Regions from separate parts of the Streptomyces sp. NPDC058632 genome, predicted to be linked through region 1. Evidence: riboswitches for the same ligand, from Rfam matches in the RefSeq annotation. Region 1 holds a riboswitch; each other region holds the start of a gene.
The links. Region 1 has a riboswitch for cyclic di-AMP ahead of ACFWVE_RS03800 (transglycosylase SLT domain-containing protein). Riboswitches for the same ligand answer to the same signal wherever they lie in the genome.
Positions count from the first base shown of each region.

Region 1 (4,125 bases):
AACCAGCAGGCCAGCACCGAAGTCGAGCGCAGGCCGAAGTGGGCGGCGACGGGACGGTCCCCGGCGTACAGGACGGACAGCGTGCCCGCGCACCCCGGAGCCCGGGTTTCGGCCAGGCGGCCCACGAGCCGGGTGATCCACTCCTGCGCGAACCGGTCGCGGCGCCCGGTCCTGCGGTACTGCGCCGACTTCCACCCGATGAGGGCGCGCAGCGCGGCCGGTTCGTGTTCGTCGAACACGAACCGCACGGGTCCGGCCTGGCGGCCGAGCCTGCGCTCCTTGGCCAGGGTGGTCTTCAGGAACTTCGGCGACTGGGCGCGCAGGACGGACTCGTAGGTCTCGTAGCCCTTCTCCACGTCGATGACGAAGGTGGCGTGCTCCTCGGCCGCCTGCGGGACGAACAGGGCCTGGTCCGCCTCCAGGTTGTCGAAGGCGAAGCTCGACACCGAACAGGCACGCAGCAGTTCACCGGTCTCCGGCACGAGCCCCGGCCGCAGGACGGCGCCCTGGCAGTCCGATACCCCGAGCCCGATCGCCCGGCCCTGCCCCCACGCGCCCCGCTCGTACGGCAGGAAGCCGGCCGGTTCGGCGGACGCCCCCTCGTACAGCACCGCGACCCGGGCCTGCGGCCGCACCCTGGACACGGCGGTGGCGAACTCCGGTTCCATGAAAGGGCTGCGCGGTACCCCCGAGGCGGCGCGCAGCTCACGCCATCGCTCCCGCTCCCCCTCGCCGAGCTCGTCGAGCCTCAGCACACGCGTGCGTCCACTGCTCACCTGACCCCCCGATCAAGTCCCCCCTGGACATCTGGAAGGTACCGCCCGGGACCGCGAGGACGGTAGGGAGCGGCGCATGTTGTTGCCAAGTGGTGCAGAGGCCGCGGACGGGGCACGGGACGGGTGCCCGGGGCGCGGTGAGTCGGGGGCGCGCGGTGTCCGTATTCTCTGGTCATGGCCGCACCCACCGATTGCTCGCTCATCGCCACCGACCTGGACGGGACGCTGCTGCGCGACGACGACACCCTCTCCGACCGCTCCCTCGCCGCGCTGGAGCTGGTGGCGCGGGCCGGTGTCCGGCACCTCGTGGTGACGGGGCGCCCGGCGCCCAGAGTGCGGCCGCTCCTGGACGACCTGGGGTCCACGGGGCTCGCGGTGTGCGGACAGGGCGCGCAGGTGTACGACGCCGGCACGGACCGGCTGCTGTGGTCGGTCACCCTGGACCGGGAACTGGCGGAGACCGCGCTCGGCAAGATCGAGGCCGAGGTCGGGGAGCTGTACGCCGCGGTCGACCAGAACGGAGTGGACGGGCTCACCCTGATCGAGCCGGGCTACCTGATGCCGCACCCGACGCTGCCCGCCGTGCGGGTCGAACGGCGGGACGATCTGTGGGCCCGGCCGATCAGCAAGGTGCTGCTGCGCCATCCCGGCCTGACCGACGACGAGTTGGCGGCGACGGCCCGTGCGGCGGTCGGCTCGCTGGCCACGGTCACGATGTCGGGTCCGGGCACCGTGGAACTCCAGCCGTGCGGTGTCACCAAGGCGACGGGTCTCGCACTGGCCGCCGAGTACCTGGGGCTGGATCCCGAGCGGACCATCGCCTTCGGCGACATGCCCAACGACATCCCGATGTTCGACTGGGCGGCCCACGGAGTCGCCATGGCCAACGCGCACCCCGAGCTCAAGGCGGTGGCCGACGAGGTCACCACGTCGAACGAGGACGACGGCGTGGCCGTCGTCCTCGAGCGGTTGTTCGGCGGAGCGGAGCCGCGCGTGCCCCAACACGTGCTGTCCCGCCCCAGGCCCGGGAGGGTGTCCCGGTAGGCCCCGGTGTTCGCCGGTGTGGCCGGTGCCGCCGGCGTTCCGGTGTCCCGGCGTTCCGACGGGCCCGGGTGTCGCGGATGTCTCGGATGCCTCAGGTGTCTCAGTAGGCGCCGAAGACGTTGTCGATGGAGCCGTAGCGGTCCGCCGCGTAGTTGCAGGCCGCCGTGATGTTCGCGACCGGGTCGAACGGGTCGAAGGCCGTGCCGGGCACGTGGTACGCCTGGAAGGTCGGGTCGATGACCTGGAGCAGGCCCTTCGACGGGGTGCCGGCCATGGCGTTGGAGTCCCACAGGTTGATGGCCTGCGGGTTGCCGGACGACTCGCGCAGGATGTTGCGGTGGATGGAGTCGTAGCTGCCGGGGATGCCGTGCTGCGCCATGACGGACAGCGACTCGCGGATCCAGCCGTCGAGGTTGTCCGGGTACGCGGTCACGGTGCCGGCGGCAGGGGCGGGCGCGGCGGGCGCGGCGGAGGCGGTGGTGGCGCCGAACAGCGGGAGGACGACCGCCGCGACACCGGCGACGGCGAAGGAGCGGACGAGGCGGGAGCTGCCGAAGCGGCGGGGCGGACCGGATGCGGTCATGTCTGTGTTCCTCTCCTACGCCTGCGAGGTGAGCTGTCGGGTTCGGGCGGGAGAGTGCCCGGCCGTGCCCCTGCGGGCATGGCTTCACCCCGAGCCGTTCCGGGTGCGAACCGGTCCGGCGGCTTACCTGGGTCCCCCGCTCCTGCCGTGCGTGAGTGAGTTCGTCGATGGGTGGCGCGGGCGGCGGCAGGATTCGGCGTCCGCCCGACAAGCCGGGAACGTATGCGAGCGCACTTGTCGGAAACAAGTGAGACCGTCACGGATCGAGCCGTTTGATCTTGCCGTGGGGGTTTTGAGGTGCTTGATCCTTTGCGGACGCCAAGGGTCAACTCGCTTGCGGGGCAAGGGGAAGCGCCGGCGAGCGCGAGGGGCGGGCGCGTCGGGGTGCGCGTGACTCACTTCACTGGCCGCACCGCGTGGGAGTATTTGCCGCCAAAGGGAATTTGCTTGGTAATTACGGCAAATCGGACTCCGGGGTGGGCGGGACGGCCTGCGTGCGGGACCGTGCGCCGGACCGCGTTCCGGGTTGCGCCTCGGGAGCGGGACGCTGTGTCCGGAAAGCGATGAATATTCTTTTTTGCCACCTGGTCGGAAACGGTCTGAGGGTGATCCGATACGGAGGGCGCCGTGAGGCGCCGTCCGCGCGTGTGCGGGTGAGTCCGGGGAATGCGGGTGCTGGCGGTGATCGAAACATGACCGGATACGCTGGTTGGAGTGATGTCAGCGACCTATCGACAAACTGTGCAAGACGTCTAAGCGCCGGTGGACACCAGCAGACAGGAGACCCCTCGTGACCGTCGTCGGGCCGTTCGGGCTGAGCGTGCGGGACCAGGCTCTGGAAGCCGATGTCCAGGCCGGGATGACGGCTGTCGAGGAAGGGCTGCTCGAGGCCACGAAGAGTGAGGTCCCCTTCATCACCGAGGCCGCCCAGCACCTGGTGCGGGCCGGTGGCAAGCGGTTCCGGCCGCTGCTCGTGACGCTCGCCGCCCAGTTCGGCGACCCCTACGCGCCCGGTGTCGTGCCGTCCGCCGTGGTCGTGGAGCTGACCCACCTGGCCACGCTGTACCACGACGACGTGATGGACGACGCCACCGTGCGGCGCGGGGTCCCCAGCGCCAACACCCGCTGGGGCAACTCCGTCGCGGTCCTCACCGGCGACTTCCTCTTCGCGCGCGCGTCGCACATCCTGGCCGACCTCGGCCCGGAGGCCGTACGGGTACAGGCCGAGGCGTTCGAACGACTGGTCACCGGTCAGATCCTGGAGACCGCGGGGCCGCAGGAGGGCCGGGACCCGGTCGACCACTACCTGGACGTCCTCGGCGGCAAGACCGGCTCGCTGGTCGCCGTCGCCTGCCGGTTCGGCGCCATGATGTCCGGCGCGGACGACACGGTCGTGGACGTGCTGACCCAGTACGGCGAGCGCCTCGGGGTCGCCTTCCAGCTCGCCGACGACGTACTGGACATCGCCTCCGACTCCCACGAGTCCGGCAAGACCCCGGGCACCGACCTGCGTGAGGGCATCCCGACGCTGCCCGTACTGCGGCTGCGCGAGCGGGCGGCCCGGCTGGGGCTGGCCGAGGACATCGCCCTGTGCGAGCTGCTCGACTCCGACCTCGGCGACGACGCCCGGCACGCCGAGGCGCTGCGGCTGCTGCGCGCCCACCCCGCACTGGAGCAGGCCCGCCAGGACACCGTGCGCTATGCGCAGGAGGCGCGCTCGGC
Region 1 covers NZ_JBHXQZ010000005.1:69,241-73,365, reverse strand. The annotation lists gene ACFWVE_RS03810 (GNAT family N-acetyltransferase) at 1-776, opposite strand, end outside; gene ACFWVE_RS03805 (HAD family hydrolase) at 951-1,820, shown strand; gene ACFWVE_RS03800 (transglycosylase SLT domain-containing protein) at 1,921-2,403, opposite strand; cyclic di-AMP (ydaO/yuaA leader) riboswitch at 2,409-2,571, opposite strand; gene ACFWVE_RS03795 (polyprenyl synthetase family protein) at 3,194-4,125, shown strand, end outside.

Region 2 (4,125 bases), on a different contig from region 1:
CCTCGTACATCCAGCCGATCTTGTGCCGGAGCTGGATCAGCGTCGACGTCAGCGCCGGACTGCCGGACGCCTGGGCGAGCGTCTCGTGGAACCAGCCGCCCAGTGAGCGCAGGTCGTCACTGTGGCCTTGACGGGCCCGTTCCTGGCCCAGCCGGACCAGACCGCGCAGCACCTTCAGATGGGCCTCGGTGCGGCGCTGCGCGGCACGCAGGGCACCGAGCGGCTCCAGCAGCAGCCGCATCTCCAGCAGGTCGGCGGCCTCCTGCTCGGTGGGTTCCGCGACGCACGCGCCCGCGTGGCGCCGGGTGACCACGAAGCCCTCGGCCTCCAGGGTGCGCAGGGCCTCCCGGACGGGGACGCGCGAGACACCGTAGCGCCGGGCGAGGAGTTCCTCGGTGAGCCGGCCGCCACGCTCGTAGACACCCGAGACGATGTCGTCCCGGATCGCCGTGCACACCGAGTGCGCCGGAATACGCATGACCGACCTCCGAATTAATCCCCGCATAACGCCAACGGGTGACGCCCGTTCCGTGACTCTATTGCAACGCGCGCGAATTTCCGACGGCGAGCCGGGAATCATGTCCGTTTTTTGGACAACGGGCCGCCGAAAACACCGAAAGCCCCGACTCGGAGAGCCGAGCCGGGGCCATTCCACGGAAAGCGGACACCTGGGGCGTCAGGGGATCACGCGGACGCCGAGGTGTACACCACGGCCAGGGGACGTGCCCCCGGTCAGACGTTCGCGCCGTGCGCGCGGAGGTACGCGACGGGGTCGATGTCGGAGCCGTACTCGGCGGTGGTGCGGGCCTCGAAGTGCAGATGCGCGCCGGTGACGTTGCCGGTGGCGCCGGAGACACCGATCTGCAGGCCCGGGGTGACCTGCTGGCCCACCGAGACACCGACGGACGACAGGTGGCCGTACTGGGTGTACGTGCCGTCGTGCATCCTGATCACGACCTGGTTGCCGTAGGCGCCGCCCCAGCCGGCCTCCACGACGGTGCCCATGCCGACCGAGAGCACGGGGGTGCCGCTCGCGGCATGGAAGTCGACACCGGTGTGGGTGCCGGAGGACCAGACGGCGCCGCCGGACAGGTAGCCGGTCGAGACGTAGGAGCCCGCGATCGGGGACACGAAGGTGTTGAGACGCTTGCGCTCGGCCTCACGCGCGGCGCGCTCTTCGGCCTCGCGGGCCTTGGCGGCCTCCTCGGCGGCCCTCTCCCGGGCGGCCTCCTCGGCGGCTTCGCGTGCGGCTGCCTGGGCCGCCTCGCGTGCGGCCTCGTGCTGGGCGGAGGCCTGGGCGTCGACCCGGGCGGCGACCTCGTCGCCCATGCTGATCACGGGGGTCAGGCCGGTCTGCGCCGCGGCGGGTCCGGCGGCGAGCGCCGGAGCGGAGAGGGAGCCGATGACACCGGTGGTGGTGAGAGCCGCGACGCCCGCCGCCTTGGCGGTGCCGCGATGCACGCGGCTGGGACGACGGTGCTTCCCGGTGGCGCGGGTGAACGCCATGTACAGGGTGGTCCTTTCCTTCCTTCTCGCCTACCGGGTTAGCTGACGGGTTCGGAGCAGGAAGGTCTCCTACGGACCCCCTCGCGGCACGCGCGGGCGTCCGATTCACCCCAGGGACGCTGATGGGTCCCCGGCTCCCCCGGCTCACGCCGTACGGGGACTCGGCGATGACTGTCCGGTGCCGCGGGTGCGGCGCACTGCCCGACGAACAGACCGCCTGACGCTAAGCGGGGCGTCTTTCAATTCCCAAACGGATCCCGGATTTTGTAGCGCATCCCACAGGGCAGACAGGCACCTCCTGCCCCAATTCGGGCATAAGGGGGCCCTGGTGACGTTCTCGTCACCAGGGCCCCGCGCGCGTGCGCGTCCGGCGTGCGGTCGGACGGCCGCCGGCAGTGCGCCGGCGGGCCGTCTACTCGGCCGGCACCACCGTGACTTCGCCGATGCCGAGCGCCTCGACGGGCTCCTTGATCTGCGCCGCGTCGCCGACCAGGACGGTCACGAGGCGGTCCACCGGGAAGGCGTTCACCACCGCCGCGGTCGCCTCCACGGTGCCGGTGGCGGCGAGCCGCCGGTACAGCTCGGCCTGGTAGTCGTCGGGCAGGTGCTGCTCCACCTGGTCGGCGAGAGTGCCGGCGACGGCCGCGGCGGTCTCGTACTTGAGCGGTGCCACGCCCACCAGGTTCTGCACGGCGACATCGCGTTCGGCGTCGGTGAGGCCTTCCGCGGCGAGGGTGCGCAGCACCGCCCACAGGTCCTGCAGGGCGGGTCCGGTGTTCGGGGTGTCCACGGAGCCGCTGATGGCGAGCAGCGACGCGCCGGTACCGTCCGGGGCGGACCTGAGGACCTGGCCGAACGACCGCACGCCGTAGGTGTAGCCCTTCTCCTCGCGCAGGACGCGGTCCAGGCGGGAGGTGAGGGTACCGCCCAGGCAGTAGGTGCCGAGCACCTGCGCGGCCCACACGCGGTCGTGCCGGTCCCCGCCGACGCGGCCGATGAGCAGCTGCGTCTGTACGGCGCCGGGACGGTCCACGATCACGACGCGGCCCGTGTCGTCGGCGGTGACCGGCGCGACGGGCCGCGGCCGGGCCGCCGATCCGGTCCAGGCGCCGAGGGTGTCGCCGATCAGCTCGTCCAGGTCGGTGCCGGTGAGGTCGCCGACGACCACCGCGGTGGTCGTCGCGGGGCGGACGTGATTCTCGTAGAAGGCGCGTACGGCCGCCGAGTCGATGCCGGCGACCGTCTCCTCGGTGCCCTGGCGCGGGCGGGACATGCGCGACGTCGCCGGGAACAGCTCCTTGGAGAGTTCCTTGGCGGCGCGGCGGGACGGGTTGGCCAGCTCGTGCGGGATCTCGTCGAGGCGGTTGCGGACGAGGCGCTCGATCTCGCTGTCGGCGAACGCGGGCGCCCTGAGGGCGTCGGCGAGCAGTCCGAGCCCCTTGGCGAGCCGGGAGGCCGGCACCTCCAGGCTCAGGCGGACGCCGGGGTGGTCGGCGTAGGCGTCCAGGGTCGCGCCGCAGCGCTCCAGTTCGGCGGCGAACTCCTCGGCGGAGTGCTTGTCCGTGCCCTCGGAGAACGCCCGCGCGGTGATGGTGGCGACACCGTCGAGACCGGCCGGCTCGGCCTCCAGGGGCGCGTCGAGGAGCACCTCGACAGCGACGATCTGCTGGCCGGGGCGGTGGCAGCGCAGCACTGTCAGACCGTTGCCGAGGGTGGTGCGCTCGGGGGCCGGGAAGGCCCAGGGCCGGGCCTCGCCCGCCTGCGGCTGGGGGTGGAAGTCCATCGTGGCGAGCTCGGTCACTTCGCCGTCTCCTCGTTCTCGTCGGTGCCGACGACCGCGGCTTCTTCGATGTCGGCGACTGCGGCTTCTTCGGACTCCCCGGCCTCGGGGGCGACGGGCTCGTAGACGAGCACCGCGCGGTTGTCGGGACGCAGGCGGGCCTCGGCGACCTCCCGGACGTCCTCGGCGGTCACGTCGAGGATGCGTCCGACGGCGGTGAGGGCGAGCTGCGGGTCTCCGAACAGGACGGCGTACCGGCACAGTTCGTCGGCCCGGCCGGCGACGGTGCTGAGCCGGTCCAGCCACTCGCGCTCCAGCTGGGCCTGGGCACGCTCCATCTCCTCGGCCGTGGGCCCCGCCTCGGCGAACCGGGCGAGCTCCTCGTCGATCGCGGCCTCGATGACGGGCACCTCCACGTCACCGGACGTCTTCACGTCCAGCCAGCCCAGGGAGGGCGCCCCGGCCAGCCGCAGCAGACCGAACCCTGCTGCCACCGCCGTACGGTCCCGTCGTACCAGCCGGTTGTAGAGCCTGGAGGACTCGCCGCCGCCGAGGATCGTGAGCGCCAGGTCCGCGGCGTCGCTCGCGCGGGTGCCGTCCTCGGGCAGCCGGTAGGCGGCCATCAGCGCACGCGCGGGGACCTCCTCCTCGACGAGCTCGCGCAGCTCCTCGCCGATGATCTCGGGCAGCGAGCCGTCGCGGGGCTCGGGCTTGCCGTCGTGGGAGGCGATGGAGCCGAAGTACTTCTCGATCCAGGCGAGCGTCTGTTCCGGGTCGATGTCACCGACGACGGAGAGCACGGCGTTGTTCGGCGCGTAGTACGTGCGGAAGAAGGCGCG
Region 2 covers NZ_JBHXQZ010000035.1:33,523-37,647, reverse strand. The annotation lists gene ACFWVE_RS15760 (GntR family transcriptional regulator) at 1-478, opposite strand, end outside; gene ACFWVE_RS15755 (M23 family metallopeptidase) at 733-1,506, opposite strand; cyclic di-AMP (ydaO/yuaA leader) riboswitch at 1,520-1,683, opposite strand; gene ACFWVE_RS15750 (M16 family metallopeptidase) at 1,919-3,307, opposite strand; gene ACFWVE_RS15745 (M16 family metallopeptidase) at 3,304-4,125, opposite strand, start outside.
Region 2: another riboswitch for cyclic di-AMP. It lies ahead of ACFWVE_RS15755 (M23 family metallopeptidase); the one in region 1 lies ahead of ACFWVE_RS03800 (transglycosylase SLT domain-containing protein).

Region 3 (4,125 bases), on a different contig from region 1:
GGCACCGGTCTTGATCTGGCCGCAGTTGGTGGCGACGGCCAGGTCGGCGATGGTGACGTCCTCGGTCTCGCCGGAGCGGTGCGACATCATGCACTTGAAGCCGTTGCGCTGGGCCAGCTCGACGGCGTCCAGGGTCTCGGTCAGCGAACCGATCTGGTTCACCTTGACCAGCAGGGCGTTGGCCGCGCCCTCCTCGATGCCGCGGGCCAGGCGCTCCGGGTTGGTGACGAACAGGTCGTCGCCGACGATCTGGACCTTGTCGCCGAGCTTGTCGGTGAGGGCCTTCCAGCCGTCCCAGTCGTCCTCGAACAGCGGGTCCTCGATGGAGACCAGCGGGTACGCGGCGACCAGCTCGGCGTAGTACTCCGTCATCTCGGCGGCGGAGCGCTCCTTGCCCTCGAAGACGTATGTGCCGTCCTTGTAGAACTCGGAGGCGGCGACGTCGAGCGCGAGGGCGATCTGCTCGCCGGGGGTGTAACCGGCTTCCTTGATGGCCTCGAGGATGAGGTCGAGGGCCTCGCGGTTGGAGCCGAGGTTCGGGGCGAAGCCGCCCTCGTCGCCGAGGCCGGTGGACAGGCCGCGGCCCTTCAGCACCTTCTTCAGCGTGTGGTAGACCTCGGTGCCCCAGCGCAGGGCCTCGGAGAAGGACTCCGCGCCGATCGGGGCGATCATGAACTCCTGGATGTCCACGTTGGAGTCCGCGTGCGAACCGCCGTTGAGGATGTTCATCATCGGCACCGGCAGCAGGTGCGCGTTGGGGCCGCCGAGGTAGCGGAAGAGGGGCAGGTCGCTGGCCTCGGAGGCGGCGTGGGCTACGGCCAGGGAGACGCCGAGGATGGCGTTGGCGCCGAGGGAGCCCTTGTTGTCGGTGGCGTCCAGGTCGAACATCGCCTGGTCGATCAGGCGCTGCTCGGTGGCGTCGTAGCCCACGAGCTCCGGGCCGATCTGCTCGATGACGGCCAGGACGGCCTTCTCGACGCCCTTGCCCTGGTAACGGTCGGGGTCTCCGTCACGGAGTTCGATGGCCTCGAAGGCGCCGGTGGAGGCGCCGGACGGGACGGCGGCACGACCCGTGCTGCCGTCGTCGAGGCCGACCTCGACCTCGACCGTGGGGTTGCCTCGGGAGTCCAGGATTTCCCGGGCTACGACGACGTCGATGGACGGCACGAGCATCTCCTTCATGGATGTGACGTGATTCAGCGGGGCCACGGGGCCCTGCGGACCCGAGCCTATCCGGCTCGGGGCGATCGGCCATCCGGTCGGCCGCTTCACGGACAGAACCGAGAGTAAATTGTTTCCGAACGGAACAAAGAGGTTTCCGGGAAATCCGGGAAACGGGGAACCGGGTCCGGCGCCGCGGCACGGACCGCCTCCGGCACCGCGTACGGACCGGATCCGGGCGCCGGCCACGAAAAAGCCCCGCCCCGGCGCGTACGGGGACACGCGCCGGGGCGGGGCAGACCCCGCGGGGACGGGGCCCGGGCCTGCGGCCGCCGTCCTACTTCAGGTGCAGCTGCTGGCCGGGGTAGATGAGGTCGGCGTCCTCGACGATGTCGTCGTTCAGCTTGAACAGCTTGTCCCAGCCGCCCTTGACGTCGTGCTCCGAGGCGATCGAGCTGAGGGTGTCCCCCTTGAGGACCTTGTACTCGCCGTCGCCCTTCTCGACCTTCTCGCCGGTCGGGGTGGTGACGGTCTTCTTGGCGGCCGGACGCTCCTCGGAGCGGGAGGCCTTCTGCTCGGCGGAACGCTCGGGAGCGGCCTCGGTGCTCTGCTCCGGGGCCTGCTGCTCCGGGGCCTGCTGCTGGGAGCTCTGCGAGGAGCCGCTGTCCTGGCTGCCGGAGCTCTGGCCGCCCGAGCCCCCGGCGGAACCGCCACCGGTGTAGGCGGCGCCGGACAGGCCCTTGCCGCAGACCGGCCAGGCACCCTTGCCCTGGCCCGCGAGGACCTTCTCGGCGATCTCGATCTGCTGGGCCTTGCCGGCCTGGTCGGCGGTGGCGGCGTACTTCGTGCCGCCGTAGCCGGCCCAGGTGGAGGCGGAGAACTGCAGACCGCCGTAGTAGCCGTTGCCGGTGTTGATCGACCAGTTGCCGCCGGACTCGCACTGGGCGACGGCTTCCCACTCGGAGGCGGTGGCGGCGGAGGCGCTGCCGGCCGCCATCAGCGGGGCGGCGACGGCGGCACCGGTGACGCCGGCGACGGCGATGACACGGGTGGCCCTGGACGGACGACGGTGCTTGCCCTTGCTGGAAAACAGCATGGATGGATCCCCTCACCGACGCCTACGAGGTGAGCTGTCGGGTTCGGGCCGGTTGAGTTGCCCGGCCGCGTTCCCTTGCGGGACGCGGCTTCACCCCGAGCCGTATCCGGCGTACTTCACCGGATCCGGCGCCTACCTTGGGTCCCCCGCTCCTGCCTACGGCGCATGACGCGACGACTGTTCCCGTGCTGCCACTGGCAGGATTCGGCGTGGCGGCAGCCGGGGCCCGCGATGGCGAGCGATCACGACCGTAGACATGCTCGCAGCGGATTATCAAAGACGATCAGGGCTTCTGAGACCTATCTCTCATCACCTTTAAACCAGACATTCGTTGCGAACCGGGACTCTCAACTTCCGGCCTCGGCGCGCTTTTTCGCACGCCGAGTCGCCTGTCACCCGGTCGGCGCGCCGTCGCCACCCAGCCGGCGTAAGGCCGACTCCCGAACAACCGGCCATCACTGCGGGAATGTCAGCATTCACCCGATTGAAACCCGGATGCGCTTTCCTAGCCGAAAAGGGTGAGATTCGGGGCGGCGGCACCTTCGGCCTCGTCGCCCCCGCCGTACTGGGCGAGCCATCCGCCGCCGAGGGCAAGGGAGTCGGAGGCGACCGAGGAGCCGCTCGCGGAGCCCGGGGCGGAGTCGCTCGACGGGGAGGAGCTGTCGAGGCCGCGCGTGAAGCCGAGACCGCCGCGCGAGGCGTGCTTGCCGGAGGACCCGGCCTCACGGTCCTCACGCGCCTCTTCCTCGGCGCTGACGCCGCGGTGACGGCCGTTGCCGGAGTTCTCACCGTCGACCGATTCCGAAGCGTCGGACTTTTGCCCCGACTTGTCCGAATCATCGCCCTTGGCGGAGGGAGACGCGGAGGCGGAGGGGGAAGCGTCGGGGGCGGCCGATCCGTCCGCCCCTCCTTCCTCCTCCCGGTCGTCCGCAGCGCCCTCGGCGCCCTTCGCGTCCTTCGCGTCCGACGAGGAGCCGGCGGACTGGGACGGCGACGGAGTGGCGGACCTCTCGGAGCCGGACGTGCCCGACGAGTCGCCCTCCACGCCGGTGTCGATGTCGAGCACGGACGAGTCCTGCTCCAGGCCCCCGAGCAGCCCGCAGGCTCTCCACGCGCCGACACCCTGGTCGGCGAGGATCTTCTCGGCCACGGCTATCTGCTGGCCGCGGCTGGCCTGGTCGGCGCTGGTCGCGTAGTCGAGGCCGCCGTACGCCTCCCAGTCCTCCTGGGTCAACTGCAGGCCGCCGTAGTAACCGTTGCCGGAGTTCTGGCTCCAAGAGCCGCCCGACTCGCACTCGGCCACCCGGTCCCAGGTCGAGCCGTCGGCGGCACTGGCGGCGCCGGCTCCGAGGAGGGGGATCGCGATGGCCGAGCCGGTCACTCCGGCCGCGACGAGAAGAGCCGGAGCCTGGCGGGGGCGACGGTGACGACCGTTCCCGGAGAGCATGCGGAGACCTTTCGCAGGACAACAGTTGCTCGCACGGCGCTTCGAACCATGGCGTTTGAAAAGCGGGACGCCGCGCTTGATGGGTGAACGTATAGGCAGTCGAACGTCTGTCACAAGTTCATGCCGCGCAGATCACACGAAGATCACAGAGTTGAGTGGGCGTCACCTTCGTGGACGTCCCGCCAGCGGTCGACGGACCGTGTTCGAGGAGGTTCTGACGGTCACTTGCGCCGCGGCCGGCGCGTACGCCGAGGACTTTTCCTGAGCCCTTTCGAACACCATCCGGGGCATTTCGGAATGCGCCCCGGGCGCGTCGCCCCGTTCGCAACATCACATCGAGGGCGGGGTGAATTTCACCGGCAGTGTGCGCAGTCCGCGCATGATGAGGCCGCCGCGCCAGCGCAGTTCGGCCGGATCCGCC
Region 3 covers NZ_JBHXQZ010000011.1:84,809-88,933, forward strand. The annotation lists gene eno (phosphopyruvate hydratase) at 1-1,167, opposite strand, end outside; gene ACFWVE_RS07025 (transglycosylase family protein) at 1,499-2,257, opposite strand; cyclic di-AMP (ydaO/yuaA leader) riboswitch at 2,262-2,431, opposite strand; gene ACFWVE_RS07030 (transglycosylase family protein) at 2,763-3,704, opposite strand; gene ACFWVE_RS07035 (cytochrome P450) at 4,035-4,125, opposite strand, start outside.
Region 3: another riboswitch for cyclic di-AMP. It lies ahead of ACFWVE_RS07025 (transglycosylase family protein); the one in region 1 lies ahead of ACFWVE_RS03800 (transglycosylase SLT domain-containing protein).